Regions from separate parts of the Shewanella sp. BJSY2023SW005 genome, predicted to be linked through region 3. Evidence: riboswitches for the same ligand, from Rfam matches in the RefSeq annotation. Region 3 holds a riboswitch; each other region holds the start of a gene.
The links. Region 3 has a riboswitch for lysine ahead of ACMHXI_RS20990 (Na+/H+ antiporter NhaC family protein). Riboswitches for the same ligand answer to the same signal wherever they lie in the genome.

Region 1 (5,409 bases), on a different contig from region 3:
GGTATTCAGCTTGGGAGCCTTTTGGGGCGCCAGCCCTTGGCTTCGTTGTGGACTGGTGGCTTCAAGCCCGGAAATACCACCGGCATAATTCGCCACAGAGGGATCTTTAAGGCGCACTATATAAGTGTATTTACCCTCTGCAAGTCCAGGCTCTTTGACAAACTTATGTTGCCCTCCCCCTTGCTGTTGTCCTTTGAGGCCGCTGGACGCACTAAGCAGATCCGACGAAATAAATGGATCCGATACGCTCACTGGCGCGGCTTCTGAATGGAATGCCATAGATAACAGCGCTGCTGAAACGGCTATTGCAACTTGACTCTTCACTTGTCTACTCCCTATAAGACTGCTTATTGTTGTTTTATGTTTCCATGCTCAAAAACACTCCCTTAATACAAAGGGATTAATTCTTGTAACATCAATTGATACAAACAAGAAACAAAAGACACAAAATATTACAAATTATCAGCTGGTTACAGAATGGTAGACGCTAAAAAGGATTTCATATCCGGCTTTGACTTAACCAGAAAGAGTGAAGTAGTTGGTCATCACCTTGTAGAGCTCAGTTCCCTGGTGCACAGACGCCGAGGCAAAATGCAGCACAGGGATCACATCCTCATTGAGCGAGAGCCTGGTGACTTCAGTGCCGGCATCGACTCGGTCGAGCCTGAGCATATTGACCAGAGGCGCGCCCGCAGCCAAAGGTACTCCCGGCTCGGCCAGATACTCCACCATACCTGCCATAGGTGCGTGAAACTTCCGATAGTCTTTCAGCATACAAGCAAAACGCGACATCACCTCGGGCTGTATGCTCTGGGCTATCACCTCTCTATAGCTCAGATAACTTAATATGCCTTCCGCATCTCGGCTGGCATCGGCAAGATCGATACGCTCCTGGCTGCCAAGCTCCAAAGTAAAGGCCGACACTGCGACTTTCAGCTCTCTGCCCCGGCTATTGGCATAGTCGCTGAGCTGCCACCAGGGATTGAAGGCCGCTTCATCCATGGCGCCGCCAAAACCTTTAGGCATCACCAGGGTATAGGGAATATGAAAGTAGCCGGCAGCAGACAGCTCATACTCGGGGCAATAGAGGTGTTTACAGGACTTGGGGCCGGTGTGCAGATCCAGCACTATGTCAGCGCAGTGCGCCAGTTTCTGCAGATTGAGCGCCAATCTCTGCCCGGTCGTCACTCCCCAGGGATTGGCCAATGCCTGCTCACAGTTGGCAATAAGAAGACGACGAAAAGCGTCAAACAGTGCTGGCTCCGGCAGCTCACCGTGCAGCAGATACCAGTCATCCAGGTGGACGGCCTGATCCAGATAAGCTCTGTTCCAGTTGATACCTGTGATGGGATCAAAACGGCCCAAGGTAAACTCACCGCTTTTCTGGTTAATCCCCAAGGGGTTGGCCAGAGGCACCAGGGTGATATCTCCCAGAGGCGGATGAGCCTTGAAGTACTGCAGCAACTGCAAAATCACCGCATTGCCCTGCACCTCGGCGCCATGCACATTGGCCTGAATATAGACGCTGGGCGCCGCATCGCTGGTACCTTTGAAGCGATAAACAGGTATGGTCAAGGGCTGGCCGGCAGCCAGCTCCCCAACCGGCAGATGTTCAAGCTGCATCCTGAGCCCCTTCAAACAGGTTACGATGCAAAGCGGCAACAACATCACCGGCTTCGGCTTCCGACACCAAGACACAAAGATTGTGCGGACTGGCGCCCTGACAGATCATTCGGACGTTATGGGGTTCAAGCACTTCAAATACCCGGCGACAGATCCCGGCAGTAGTGGCTATCTTGTTGCCTATGATGGCCACCAGAGCCAGCTTGTCTTCCACCCGCACACGGCAGTTTTGCGACAATTCCTGCAGCAGAGCTTCGGTCAGAAGCCCCTTGCCGGCCGAATCTGAGCCCGTTTTGTCCAGCGTCAGCGACACGTTCACCTCTGAGGTGGTAATGAGATCGACACTGATCTTGTGCCGCGCCAACACGGCAAAGGTCTCTGCCAAAAAGCCCTGGGCATGCAACATCTGCAAACTGTGCAAGTTAAGTAGGGTCTGATCTCGTCTCACCGCAACGGCCCTGAATACCGGCTCATCTTCCACTTGGTGACGGATCCAGGTGCCACCTTTTTCCGGTGCCCGACTGGAGCCGACAAACACCTGGATCTGTTGACGCACCGCCGGCAAGATGGTGGCAGGGTGCAACACCTTGGCACCGAAAGTAGCCATCTCTGCCGCCTCATTAAAACTGATTTCTGCGATAGGCCTGGCGTTGGGAGCCAGTCGGGGATCCGTGGTGTAAATCCCTTCTACATCGGTCCAGATCTCGACCGCATCGGCTTCCAGCGCCTCAGCCAAAAGGGCCGCAGAATAATCGCTGCCACCACGCCCAAGCGTAGTGGTTCGGCCATCGGCATCGGCGCCGATAAAGCCCTGGGTCACCAGCAGTTGCTGCTCAAGCAAAGGTTGCAATTTCTCTGTCGCCAGTCGCTTCAACTCGGCGATTTGTGGCTCGGCCTTACCGAAATGGCTATCGGTACGCATCACCTGGCGCACATCAAAGGCGCTGGCCTTGGCACCACGTTCTCTCAATACCGCGGCAAACAGCGCTGAAGAACACTGTTCGCCCAAAGATAGGATCTCATCGACCATAGCATGACTCGGCGCCTGCAATAACCTGGCACTGAGCGTTGCCATGCGGCTGAGCAAAGCATCCAGCGCCGCGGCAACATCTGCCGGTCTGCCAAGTTTATCCAGAATTGCGTATTGAATGGTGGCTATCTCTTTCAATAGCTTGAGACGGCGCTCATCCCCCATGTCTGCCTGGGACAGCTCCACCAACAGATTGGTTACGCCACTGGATGCACTGACCACAACCAGACGGGTGGCCGGGTTTCCAAGCACTATATCGGCACAGCGATTCATCGCCTGATAATCGGCAACTGAGGTACCACCAAACTTGGCAACAACAAGAGACATCAGCGCATTCCCCCACAGGCAGGTAACAGGGAAAGGTCGATAACGAGAATAGATTTCATGAGTTAAGCTCCGAACAGATAACGTTCGAAGAGCCTGGTGCAGAGATAACGCACCCCATAGCAGGGAAACAGCGATCGTCACCAGAAGCTCTCCACCAAAACCAGGTGACAGTCGCCAGGATTCAGCCTGACCAACCGACCGGAAGCGTAGCCAATACGCATCCCGACCTCGGCGTTAATCTCCCTCATGAGCCGTCATTGGAGAATTGGCCTCCTCTGACTCACTACCTAGTTAACGCACCTCTTCTGTTCCTTTCTCGCGAAAGGGATGAAAAAATTAGCAATAAAGTCCTTATGAAGTCAATGCTAATTTGCGCAGGATGAAATTTCCTCAACTCATCCGTCACTGAGCTCGGGTAACTCGCTGACCAGGCGCGCCCTGGCAGCAAACTGTCCAAGCGCCACCTCTCGCTCCCCTTTCAGGCAAGGCACCAAGGTCAAGAGCCCACTATCAACGTAGTAAAGGGCATTTTGGCGATACTTTGATGCCAGTTCTATTGCCGCGGCCTTATCCAGAAACAGAGCCCAGCTTTTTTCCATATGACTGAGATCATCAGCAGCGCCTATGATCGCCCGGTAAGGAATGCCCAGCTTATCAATATCGTGTTGTAGCTGCCGATCGAGAAGGCGGTTTTGGCAAGAAGTGAGTTTTTGCCCAAGGGGATTATGGGCGGTGACAATAGCGAAAGGAACAGCGGAAGAAAACGACTGAGTCAATAAAAAGCATGCGCTCTGGTAGTACTGCCAGAGACTTTCAAATGCAGCATCCATTGTAGTATCTGTCTCTAATGAACCGGATTTATTCTAGCAAAGGCTTTTGCATTCCCCTAGCCCCGTGAGCAAGCTCACAGTAAGACAAAATACAAAATGCTTATCTTTCAATAGGTAACGCAAAAACTTGTGATGTAGATCATAGTTAAACATTAATTTGTTAACATTTCATTTGTTAACAAATGCCCAATCCTAGTACAATGGATTGTATCGACAGAGGCTTAGAGTTAAGTGTGTGACCCGGCTAGCGCCATTACGCTACAGCATAAGTCTCTATCGATAACGACTCTGTACCAAATGTAATCTGGTTTTAAGATGACATTTTCTGGATTTTCCATGTCTTTCAGGAACTAAATCCCGCCACTGGGAATCCTAGACAGTACAGTTCGCGCCTCTCCGGGTGGAGAGCATACTTTTTGCTAATCATGAAGTGTGTTGCCGTTTCATTTCAGTTTTGAACAGCACTTACGTGAACCCTGTGAATGTTGGCGTTTTAGAGAGTATAGCGGAGCGTCACCCGCGCTCATGGTTAGATAAACTGATTTAATTAGGTAAATAACATGCAAAACCCGCACATTCTGATCGTTGAAGATGAAGCCGTTACCCGTAACACGCTGAGAAGTATTTTCGAGGCAGAAGGTTATGTGGTAACCGAAGCCAATGATGGCGCAGAGATGCACAAAGCCTTGCAGGAAAACAAGGTGAACCTGGTGGTTATGGATATCAACCTGCCAGGTAAGAATGGTTTGCTGTTGGCGCGGGAATTGCGCGAAATCAACAATATCGGTCTCATCTTCCTTACTGGCCGTGACAACGAAGTGGACAAGATCCTTGGATTGGAGATCGGTGCCGATGATTACATCACCAAGCCGTTCAACCCTCGTGAACTGACCATTCGTGCCCGTAACCTGCTGACTCGAGTCAACAGCTCTGGCGCTGAAATTGAAGAAAAGGCTGCCGTTGAATACTATCGTTTCAATGGTTGGAGCCTGGAAATCAACAGCCGTTCTCTGGTGAGCCCACAGGGTGAATCTTACAAGCTGCCACGTAGCGAATTCCGCGCTATGCTGCACTTTGTGGAAAACCCAGGCAAGATCCTCAGCCGCGCTGAGCTGCTGATGAAAATGACCGGCCGTGAGCTCAAGCCACACGACCGTACTGTTGATGTGACTATCCGTCGTATTCGTAAGCACTTCGAAAGTGTGCCTGATACACCGGAAATCATCGCCACCATCCACGGCGAAGGCTACCGTTTCTGCGGTAACCTCGAAGACTGATAAACACGCTTTATCGGCTCTGCACAAAGCCAGCTTATCGAGCTGGCTTTTGTTTATCTGCTCACCTATTTCGGTTCCCCCAGCTACTGATATTCGCAGTGGCTTCCTCACGGTAATTCTCTGCCAATCCCAGCTCCTTTATCTTAGGTAGCTCCTTTGCCACATATGCCACTTTCGAAAACAGTTGCCATACGATTGCCCATTGATATTCATCGGCATCCGCCGAGCTGAATGCAAGTTTGATTCTGCTGGCTTCGCGGCACTAGATATTCGCCCATAAAAAAACCCGCCATCAAGGCGGGTTTTTATCAGGATAATTAAT
Region 2 (5,409 bases), on a different contig from region 3:
AGCAAAAGGCCAGTGAGTTGGCGGCCGGATTCGGCGAGAAACTCGATGGCGTCTGGTCGATTCGTTATTTCGACCAAGGCCCGGTGCGTCCTGTGATGTACAAGGCCGCCATGATGGCTGAAGGCGCTATCAACCAGAGCTATGAGTATGGCCAGGTAACTTTCTCCGACAGGGTCGAGGTCAGCTACAAGCTGCGTGACTGAACCCAAGTTATCCTGTCTGACAGTTATTATGCGGGCCCCCTGGTGGTGCCCGCATTGTTTGTTTTATCTGCCAATATCGCTTGTTTGATGTTGGTGAGTTGTAGGTGATTTTGAAACAGCAGATACAATTTGTTGCTCCTTTGAGGCAGTCTCTGGACGCTTTTTATGCTTGAATGAGCCAGAGCCAATCAATCTTGCATAAGGAGTGTGCCGATGAAATTGACCCGTCTGACACTACTGGGAATAGGTTTATTCAGCCTGGTCGCCAGCCCATCAACCGTATTCGCCAATGTTACAGCGCAAGTCGGAAAGACCCACAAACAACGACTCTGCCTGGTGAATGAGACGGAATACACTGTGCCCGGCAGCGAGATCCAATCCCAAATTAATGACAAGGATTTCGATACGGGTTTGCAGGTGTTTATTCGGTATCGCGGCCAGAGCTGTGCCGAGAGCAAGCAGACTTTTGCCAGCCTGTCATTGCCGGAGCCAGAGTCACCAACGATGGATGACTACCGCTTGGTTATCCAGCGAAAACAAGCACCCGAGTCGGAAACCAAGGTTTGGGAATACCGTTACCAGCAAGGCTATTCGAAACTGGGCTGGCAGACACTGGCCAAAGAGGTGGAGGCCATTTTCTTATCGCCGGCGAGCTAGCTTAAGATGAGGGCCTGAAAAACAAAAGCCGGTGGACAATATCACCGGCTTTTACTTTGAAGTCCTCGAAACTTATTTACCTTCCAAACCTGCGATCAACTTCTTGGTGTACTCAATGACAAACTGCTGACAGTGGATAGCGGTTTGTGGCTCAAACTCTTCGCCGTGCAGGTCGGTATTGGAGAGTACCCGAATCCCGATAAAAGGGATCTCATATGCCTTGGCAACCAGGGCGGCCGCAGCGGTTTCCATCTCTTCGGCCGAGGTTTGATAAGTTTGGTGCAGCCACTCGATGCGGTCGACTTCGCGGTTCCACTCATCGGCACTGCCGATCACGCCGGTCACTACCTTGCCATGGCGATAAGCTGACGCCAGTTGTTGTCCCAGAGCCAGCAGCTTGGGATCGGCATCAAAGCGCTTGTGTTCCACCAGCTTGCCATCCTGACGCAAACGCATGGTGACATCGAAGTTATGCCAGCGTTTGGGATCTATGCCTTGGCCTTTGGGGTGTAGATCGCTGCGATAGGAACCCATATTGAAGCTGTATTTCCCCAGCACTATGTCGCCGCGGTGCAGCGCCGGGTCGTGGCCGCCGGAAGTGCCCTGGTTGATGATAAAACCAGGTTGAAATTTTTCTATCGCCAGCGTGGTGGAGGCGGCGGCATTGGCCATACCTATTTCGGTGCGGGACACTATGACAGGATAGCCATCCACAGTGCCTTGCCAGAAAGTCCAGGAACCAAGAGTTGTCTGTTTGGGGTCTTTCAGGGCCTGAACCAGGGTGTCGACTTCGACATCCATGGCGCCTTGCAGCAGTATAGGTGCCCGGGTGGGCGTTGCCATGGAATGGCTGGAGAACAAGGCACAGAGTGCCACACAAAAACGTTGTAACAGAGTCATTTGCACACCTTTAATTGTTATTTCAGTGTCGCGGTAGGGGAGGGCGATCCTAGGTGCAGCTGTGGTTGCCGTCAACAGCCGGAGCTGGCATTTGCGAGCCCAGACATGAGTCACTTGCCAAAGGCTTAATGCCAACCGGGCGGGATATTTACCGCCAGAGGCACAATCTGGCTTGCTATTGGGGCCGTGATAGTTAGAATGCCAGTCGAATACCTTTGAGTAGAGGCGCGCTGCCTAAGAGTAACCGGGAAGAGGGTGATGCCTTTGAGGCCCGGGGAAAGGAGTCGGCGCCGAAGTAGCCAGGTCATCAAACCTAGCTGCTGGTTCTGTATCTAACAGGTGCAGGACTGCCATAGTCATCCACTATGGAGCGCTACCTGAAGGAGCTGAGAAGTTTCTGCCCTCCTTGGTCTGAGTTTCTTCGATCCTATCGGTAGATCTCCACCTTCTTTGGTGTAAAGAGATCATGAATATCATGCATTTTGCGGACTCTCCCTGGTCCATAGTTCCTCCTCTGCTGGCGGTTGCGCTGGCGATCATCACCCGTAGAGTACTGCTCTCCCTCGGGGTTGGCATAGTCGCCGGCAGCCTGATGTTACAGCAGTTTTCACCGCTGCAATCGCTGCGCTACCTGTTTGACAGTGTGCTGAAAATCTTCTGGGTCGATGGTGCTCCCAACAGCGATAACCTGAATATGCTGCTGTTTATGCTGCTGCTGGGTGGGCTTATCAGCTTGATGACCGCCTCGGGGGCGACCCGGGCCTTCGCCGAATGGGCCGCCAGGCGCTGCCAGAGCCGCAAGAGCGCCAAGTCGCTCACCGGCTTGATGGTGTTTGCCTTCTTTATTGACGACTTCTTCCACAGTCTGTCGGTGGGGCCCATTTGCCGCCCTGTGACCGACAGATTCCAGATCTCCCGCGCCAAGTTGGCCTATCTGCTGGACTCAACCGCGGCACCCGTGTGCGTATTGATGCCCATCTCCTCTTGGGGGGCCTATATCATCGCCCTGGTGGGCGGCATACTCGTGGCCCATGGGGTGACAGAGCAGAGCCCGATCGCCGCCTTTGTGCAGATGATCCCCATGAATCTCTATGCGGTATTTACCCTGATCATGGTGGTGGTAGTCATCGCCTTCCAACTGGATATTGGGCCGATGCGACAGCATGAGCAGCGGGCGCTCGAAGGCAAGCTCTGGGATGAATCCAAGGGCCGGCCAATAGGGCTGGATATGGAAGCCCCGGCCGACAGCCGCGGCGGCATGCTGGATATGGTGTTGCCGATAGTGACACTGACGGCGGCGAGTATCTATTTCATGCTGGACTCCGGGGCCCAGGTATTGGCCGCCAATGGTCAGGCCTTCAGCGTGCTGGGCGCCTTTGAACATACCAATGTGGGTTCGTCTTTGGTTTACGGCGCCCTTTGCAGCCTGGCGGTGTCTGGCCTGTTGGCTCTGCGCCTCGGCCTTGGGATATCCACTTGGCTGCGTGCTGCCCCCAGAGGGGTCATGGCCATGTTGCCGGCGATCAACATACTGCTGTTTGCCTGGACCATAGGCGCCGTGGTGCGTGACATGGAAACCGGCAAATATCTCGCCAGCCTGGCCAACGGCAACCTGCCCACAGGGCTGCTGCCTGTGGTGGTGTTTGTGCTCTCCTGCGCCATGGCCTTTGCCACAGGCACCAGCTGGGGCACTTTCGGTATCATGTTGCCACTCGCCGGTGATATGGCCGCCGCCAGCGATATCCAACTTCTGCTGCCCATGCTGTCGGCTGTGTTGGCCGGCGCTGTGTTTGGCGACCACAGTTCGCCCATATCCAGCACCAGTATTCTGTCGGCCACCGGCGCCGGCTGTCACCATATAGATCATGTGCTGACCCAGTTGCCTTATGCCCTGACCGTCGCCTTCGGGGCGGCGCTGGGGTATCTGGCCATGGGGCTGCTGCATTCCACCCTGGCCGGTTTCCTGGTGAGTGCCGCTTGGTTTGCACTCTTCTGCCTCTATCACGCCAGGCGCTTCCAGGCGGCTCCCGAGGCCGCTATCGGCTGAGGCTGAGATAGGATACAAAAAAGCCCCGGGAGTGTTCCTGGGGCATTTTACTCTTGCCAAAGGCTTGCGTGTCGATAAGGAATATCAGTGATCCAGATAGAGATAGTTCTGCCAGCTTTTCATCCTTATCAATACCTTACGCATGATTGACACATGCTCAAAGCTGTCGGAGTAGATGGCGATCTCCACATTGGTACCCAGAGGTAAATGATACTGACTCAGATCATCCAGCGGCTTGAGTTTCACCAGTGGTCGGCCGTTGAGGCGAATTTGTGACGAGCCATAGAGCTGCCCCTGCGCCTGCACCTGAGATTCACCTATGGCCGGCAGCACTTCGATCACTTCGGCTTGAAACACCTTGCCCGGCAGGGCGCGGAAGATCAGCTCGGCCTTGAAACCGGGTTTCAGCCGCAGCAGCGAGTTTTGCCTAAAGGCGCCGACAAAAAAGCGCTCCTCTTGATGGACAAAGGTCATCACAGGCCTGAGGGGCATGGGCACCACCATCATTCCCGGTCTCAGGGTCAACTGGGTCACATAACCGTCTGAGGGGGCGCGCATGCTGGTTTCCTCCAGATTGAATCTGGCTTTTTCCAACATGGCGGCAATTTCGGCCACCTGGGTGTTTTGCCCCTGATACTCGGCTTCCAGTGCCAGCTTGGCGCGCCGGGCTTCGGCCTCGGCCGCCTCTACTGAGGCCTGGGCGCCGAGATAGTACTGACGACGGTTGTCGACATCGGCGCGGGTAAAGGCGCCTTTTTCAAAACCGCTGCGGTAGCGCTCATATTCCAGTTGGGTTCTGTCCCGTTCGGCCTCGGCCTTGATGCGACTGGCCTCGGCGGCCTTATAGGCGGCGTCCAGACCCAATACCGCCTGTTTGGCCTGCTCCAGGCTGGCCTCCAGCCGGGTGACTTCTGTCTGATAAGGAGTCGGATCGACCCGGAACAGCAGCTCGCCCTCCTTCAGCAGTTTGTTGGGGATGACGGGCACTTCTATGACCTTGCCGCGCACCGAGGGGATCAGCGGGGTGGTGACATACATCTGGCTGCCCATGGCGGTATGGGGATGGTTGTAGTTCATCAACAAAATCAAGGTGCCTATCAGTACTACTCCGCCGAGCACGGCGGTAGGCACACTCCACTTGTTGAGCGGGATGCGGAAAATCTTGAAGATGGCGACGCAGATGGCGGTATAAGTGAGGATAAGCAAGAGATCCATTTATCTGTTCTCCCCATTTTTGTTATTGCTCTGGCTCTGATTATCTGTAGCTGGAATGTCGGCCGAGTCTGTTGCCGTATCCAAGTCCACGCCGCTGGTGGGCTTGGGGTTGACTACGGGCTCTTCTGAAGATGTTTGGACTTGGGTTGGGGCTTGGCTTTGGACTTGGACTTGGGCACTCGACGCTGCAAGGGCCTCTGTGGCGGCGTGCTTTTGGGCTTCCAGGGCGGCGACTTTTTCACTCAATAGTTCCAACTGCTGCGCCAAGAGTACGGTTTCATGGTGCAGTGATTGCTGCTCCTGTTGGATTTTGTCAAAGCCCCAACCCCTGTCCTCGCGCCAGAGTGTGGCCCAGATCCACAGAAACGGCCACAGCACATGCAGGGT
Region 3 (5,409 bases):
TCTCGGCAGTATGCCTGCCAGCCTGGATGCAATTTTGAACCAATATCTACCCTTATACGCTTGCTATGCAGCTTGGATTGTCCCGACGGTTATTGTTCTGGCCATAGCGACGAGTTTGACTCTGTTTGCCCGCTCGGCATCGGCTCGCGTCATCACGGAAAACTCAATAGAGCTGCCACAAAAATAATTGGCGAGGCCAGTTTGAATCAATAGGTATTTAGCCTGAATATCCAAGACGAGAGTACGCCTCCAACTCAGATAGCCCTGAACTATAGGTAACAAAAAACGCTGCCGAGGCAGCGTTTTTTAATTGGCCGGCTAGGCAGCACTGTTTTTGGGCTGCTGCCACTTGAGCCACACCAGCCCCAGCATAAACAGCACACAACTGCTGGCAAGCCCAAGCCATACCGACTCGGTAAAGCCGAGTACTATATAGCCGCCGAGGGAAATAACTGCTACCAAGACCGCATAGGGCAACTGAGTCAGCACATGGTCGATATGATGGCAGCTGGCACCTGTGGATGACAGAATCGTGGTGTCCGATATCGGCGAGCAGTGATCGCCAAACACAGCCCCGGAAAGCACGGCGGCCAGCATAGGCAACATCATGCCACTGTGGCTGCCCATGGCCATATCGGCGGCAATCGGCAACATGATACCAAAGGTGCCCCAGCTGGTGCCGGTAGAAAAGGCGGTAAGCCCAGCCAAAATAAATAGCACGGCCGGCAACAAGGCAAAGGGAATATTGCCACTGGCGAGGCTGGCCATAAACTTGCCGGTTTCCAGTGAGCCGATGATCCCGGCTATGGTCCAGGCAAACATCAGAATATAGATGGCCGGCAACATGGAACGGGCACCCGAGGTGAGTGCCTTGAGGATCATCTTGGCTTCAATCTTCTGGATAAAGGCCAGCAGCAGCGTCACCACCAGGCCGATGGAGGCGCCGAAAAACAGTGACGAGCCCACATCGGTTTTCTCGAAGGCACCTATGATACTGAAAGGCAGGCTTTCTGCCGCCAGGGCATCGGCACCACTGGAAACCATAAAATAGAAGGTCGCCACCACCAAGACACCTATGGGCAGGAACAGGCCGTGCACCTGGCCGGTTTCCGCCTCGGGCAGATCGGCATTGGCACCGGGGGGCAACCCCTTGGACTCATCATAGAGATTGCCCTTGCGGGCGTTGAGCTCGTGTTTGCGCATGGCGCCAATATCCAGCTCCATAAAGGTGACACACAGCAAGAGCGCAAGGGCAAACAGGGCATAGAAGTTCATAGGGATCATCTGCACGAAAGCACTCAGATGTCCTACTTCAGTAAAACCGTGAGCGGTGAGAATGCCGCCGATAAGGGCGATAATATAGGCGCCCCAACTGGACACCGGCGAGATAACGCACACGGGTGCCGCGGTAGAATCCAAAAGATACGCCAGTTTGGAGCGGGAGATATAGTATCTGTCGGTCAGAGGCCTAGCGATACTGCCCACCACCAAGCTATTGAAGTAGTCATCGATAAACACCGCACAGCCGAGAAACATGGTCAGCAGCTTGGCATCACGGCGATTACGGATATGCTGTCTGGCCCAGTTGGCAAAGGCCCTGGCCGAGCCACTGACGGTGATCAGCGCAGTGATCATCCCCAGCAGCACCAGGAATCCCAGAATATACAGGTTCCAGGCATTGAAAGCGTCATCGTCCCATACCAGGGAAAGCACCCTTTGCCCCAGATAAACCCCGGTGTCCAATACCGACCATTGATTGAGCAACAGGGCTCCAATCAATATCCCCAGCCCCAGCGATAACAGCACCCGACGGGTGAGGATCGCCAATAAAATTGCCACAACCGGCGGCAACAAAGAGAGTGCCGAATCGGCATAACTTGTTAGTGTCATTGAGTCTTGTTCTTCGTTAAATACGAATGGAGGGCAACTGAACTGGTGGGAAAAGGCAATGGCATACCGAGTAGCACCTGTCCTTTCAGTAGCGCTCCATAGTAACGTCAATCTGTCATCCCGACAGAATATACTATGGCAGTGCTGCCCCTATTTGGTAACAGCCCCAGCGGTGGACCTTGATAAGTCGCAACCACTTCGGCACCAAATCCTTTCGCGATACATAAACGGAATCACCCTGCTTACCGCTACTGATATTTAGTGCGCCTCTACTTCTCAGGACGCCTGATGTCAGGCGTGAGGCACATAAAAACATAGGCGGCTTTGAGGATGCTACCCCAAAGCCGCCTATCGTGACCTAGATCACAGATTAAATCAACTCGTTCAATTTAGGCACAACATCAAACAGGTCAGCTTCCAGACCATAATCGGCAACCTGGAAGATAGGCGCTTCAGGATCTTTGTTGATGGCCACAATGACTTTTGAGTCCTTCATACCGGCCAGATGCTGAATCGCCCCGGAGATACCCACAGCGATATAAAGCTCTGGCGCCACGATTTTACCCGTCTGGCCAACCTGCAGGTCGTTGGGAACAAAGCCGGCATCCACTGCTGCCCGCGATGCACCTACGGCGGCGCCCAGCTTATCGGCCAAGGCTTCCAGCATGGCAAAGTTTTCGCCACTACCCATACCGCGACCACCGGAAACAATGACTCTGGCGCTGCCAAGCTCCGGACGAGCCGACTCGGTCAGGCTCTGGGATACAAAGCTGCTCTTGGCGTCAAAGACGCTATCGAGCTGATTGATTTCAGCTGAGCCTGTCTCGGCAACGGCGTCGAAGGCGCTGGCGCGCACAGTGGCCACTTTCTTATCGTCCAGACTCTTAACGGTTGCCATGGCGTTACCGGCATAAACGGGACGGACAAAAGTCTCGGCATCAATCACCTTGGTGATCTCCGAAAGTTGAGCCACATCCAGCAAAGCCGCCACTCTTGGCAGTATGTCCTTACCCTGGCTTGAAGCTGCAGCCAGAATGTGGCTGTAGTCACCACTCAGAGACAAGATGAGTTCACCAATATTGTCGGCAAGATGAGCACCATAGGCAGGGTTATCGGCCAGCAGTACTTTACTGACGCCTTCAAGCTTGGCGGCAGCATCGGCGGCGGCCTTACAATCCTGACCGGCAACCAAGAGGTGAATATCTCCCCCTATGGCTTTGGCTGCGGCGACAACTTTGGCTGTGTCCTGTTTCAGGCTGGCATTATCGTGTTCAGCTATTACTAATACGGCCATTTAGATCACCTTCGCTTCGTTTTTCAACTTGTCCACCAGCTCCTCAACGGAAGCCACCATCACACCCGCCTGACGGCTGGCCGGCGTTGCTACCTCCAACACCTGTACGTGCTGCTTGAGCGCCACTCCCAGGTCATCAATGCTCATGGTCTCCAGCGGCTTGCGCTTGGCTTTCATGATATTGGGCAAAGAAGCATAGCGGGGCTCATTCAGACGCAGATCTGCGGTGACCACGGCAGGCAGAGGCATGGACAGAGTCTGTAAGCCGCCATCCACTTCACGGGTGACCAGCAGAGTTTCGCCTTCCAGCTTCACTTCAGATGCAAAGGTTGCCTGAGGCATACCGGCGAGCGCCGCCAGCATCTGTCCTGTCTGATTGTTATCGCCGTCGATGGACTGCTTACCGAGCAGAATAAGTTGCGCCTGTTCCTTGTCCTGCACCGCCTTGAGCAGTTTGGCAATAGAAAGGGGCACCAGCTCTTCATCGGTTTCGATGTGAATGGCACGGTCGGCACCCAGAGCTAGTGCGGTACGCAGTTGCTCCTGTGCCGCCTTGGGACCTATGCTGACAACGACGACTTCAGAAGCACTGCCGGCTTCTTTCAGACGCACGGCTTCTTCTACCGCAATCTCACAAAATGGATTCAACGCCATTTTCAGGTTGGCTGTTTCAACGCCTGTGTTGTCGGCCTTGACCCTGACCTTCACATTGGCATCGACCACACGTTTTACTGGCACCAATACTTTCATAGGGTTTCCTTCCTACACCTTGTATCTAATGTGGGTTGCGTACCGATGATACCAGGGCCATCAGTACAGGATGGCTCAACTTTACGTGCTGTTGACGTTAACGTCAACAGCAACTTAAACGCTCGTTTGTCACTTCTGTCACACTTTAAGGCCAGTTTTTTGAACACTTGGCAACTTTCATGGTCATAGAATTGAGTTAAATAAAGAAATTAATGTCAATTGGCGTAAAAATATTTGATCCAGACTCTTATAGTTTCTATTATTTATAGCGATGTTCACCATAACCCAATTTATAAATTAGCGTGGGACCAAAATACTTATGAGCGATTTTCTTGATATATTGACTCACGGTCGTCGTTTTAAGGCCGCAGTAAAAGAGTTGAGCGTTGCAGATCTGCGCGATCTGGCTGCCAAATTGGATAAGATCATTATTGATCGTGAAGAGGAAGCCAAGGAAGAAGAAAAGGCACAAGCTGAACGTCTTTCTAAAATAGAAGATATCCGTAAGCAGATGGAAGCCGTTGGCCTGTCTGTTGAAGATCTGGGTAATGTTGCTGCCGCCAAGGCTGCTCCCAAGAAGCGTGCTCCTCGCCCACCAAAATACAAAATCGTTGTAGATGGTGAAACTATTACTTGGACCGGTCAAGGCCGTATGCCAACTGTATTCAAGAACGAAGTAGACAAAGGTCGTTCAATGGATGATTTCCTGATCTAATCAGGCATCTATTTACTTAAGCCTCGACAGTGTCGGGGCTTTTTTATGTCTGATAGACGTCTGGCATCTGTTAAAAAGCCTTACAATTACGCCTTGGCATTTACATTTTGACTGGGTTAACTTTTATGGACATCAGCACAGCCATGTATCCCGTCGGCCTCAGATACCTTTTTGTATTATGGATATCTGTAACTCTTTGGTAAAAAAGTAGTGAATATATACTGATGTTCATATCTTTTTACTGATAGCTGTGACTTTTCCCCAAAAGAATAATGACAAGGTAGCCACAACAGATGAAACCCTCTTTCCCCGCCGCAAAACTGCTGTTTATCAGCCTTGTGGCCTGCAGCGCCTACGCCGATGAAACGCAACTGACAGACAATACTCCGAGATTGACCGCCTTAACCCACGCCAAACTCATGCTCTCCCCGGGTAAGCAATTGGATAACGCTACCCTGCTTATTGAAAATAACCGGATAAAGCAAGTTATTTCCAATAATGAAATTCCACAAAATGCTTATAAGATAGATCTCAATGGTTACACCATCTATCCGGGGTTTATCGATCCCTTTGCCGAATATGGCTTGGAGTATTCAGAATCGCCGGCAACTATTGAAGGCCCTGTCTATCGGATAAACCCCAAAGGGGCTGTGGCTGCAAATGGGGCTATTCACGCAGAGAAAGAATGGTTTTCCTATGTATTGGCAGATAAAGAAGCCGCGTCAAATTGGATAAGCAATGGCTTTACCAGCGTTCAGAG

Region 1: linked by a shared signal. The riboswitch ahead of lysC (lysine-sensitive aspartokinase 3) and the one ahead of ACMHXI_RS20990 (Na+/H+ antiporter NhaC family protein) in region 3 are both predicted to bind lysine.
Region 2: linked by a shared signal. The riboswitch ahead of ACMHXI_RS07895 (Na+/H+ antiporter NhaC family protein) and the one ahead of ACMHXI_RS20990 (Na+/H+ antiporter NhaC family protein) in region 3 are both predicted to bind lysine.

Annotation. Positions count from the first base shown of each region.
Region 1 is NZ_JBKORJ010000021.1:4,114-9,522, forward strand. Features, by position in the region: gene ACMHXI_RS06025 (S8 family serine peptidase) at 1-324, opposite strand, end outside; gene ACMHXI_RS06030 (succinylglutamate desuccinylase/aspartoacylase family protein) at 517-1,623, opposite strand; gene lysC (lysine-sensitive aspartokinase 3) at 1,613-2,980, opposite strand; lysine riboswitch at 3,117-3,293, opposite strand; gene ACMHXI_RS06040 (DUF3293 domain-containing protein) at 3,376-3,810, opposite strand; gene arcA (two-component system response regulator ArcA) at 4,371-5,087, shown strand.
Region 2 is NZ_JBKORJ010000026.1:31,814-37,222, reverse strand. Features, by position in the region: gene ACMHXI_RS07910 (oxidative stress defense protein) at 1-203, shown strand, start outside; gene ACMHXI_RS07905 (hypothetical protein) at 417-860, shown strand; gene ACMHXI_RS07900 (5'-methylthioadenosine/S-adenosylhomocysteine nucleosidase) at 933-1,760, opposite strand; lysine riboswitch at 1,973-2,144, shown strand; gene ACMHXI_RS07895 (Na+/H+ antiporter NhaC family protein) at 2,227-3,807, shown strand; gene ACMHXI_RS07890 (HlyD family secretion protein) at 3,892-5,022, opposite strand; partial or broken gene ACMHXI_RS07885 (DUF3302 domain-containing protein) at 5,334-5,409, opposite strand, start outside.
Region 3 is NZ_JBKORJ010000065.1:82,746-88,154, reverse strand. Features, by position in the region: gene brnQ (branched-chain amino acid transport system II carrier protein) at 1-187, shown strand, start outside; gene ACMHXI_RS20990 (Na+/H+ antiporter NhaC family protein) at 319-1,890, opposite strand; lysine riboswitch at 1,972-2,170, opposite strand; gene ACMHXI_RS20985 (electron transfer flavoprotein subunit alpha/FixB family protein) at 2,261-3,184, opposite strand; gene ACMHXI_RS20980 (electron transfer flavoprotein subunit beta/FixA family protein) at 3,185-3,934, opposite strand; gene ACMHXI_RS20975 (H-NS family nucleoid-associated regulatory protein) at 4,254-4,649, shown strand; gene ACMHXI_RS20970 (amidohydrolase family protein) at 4,943-5,409, shown strand, end outside.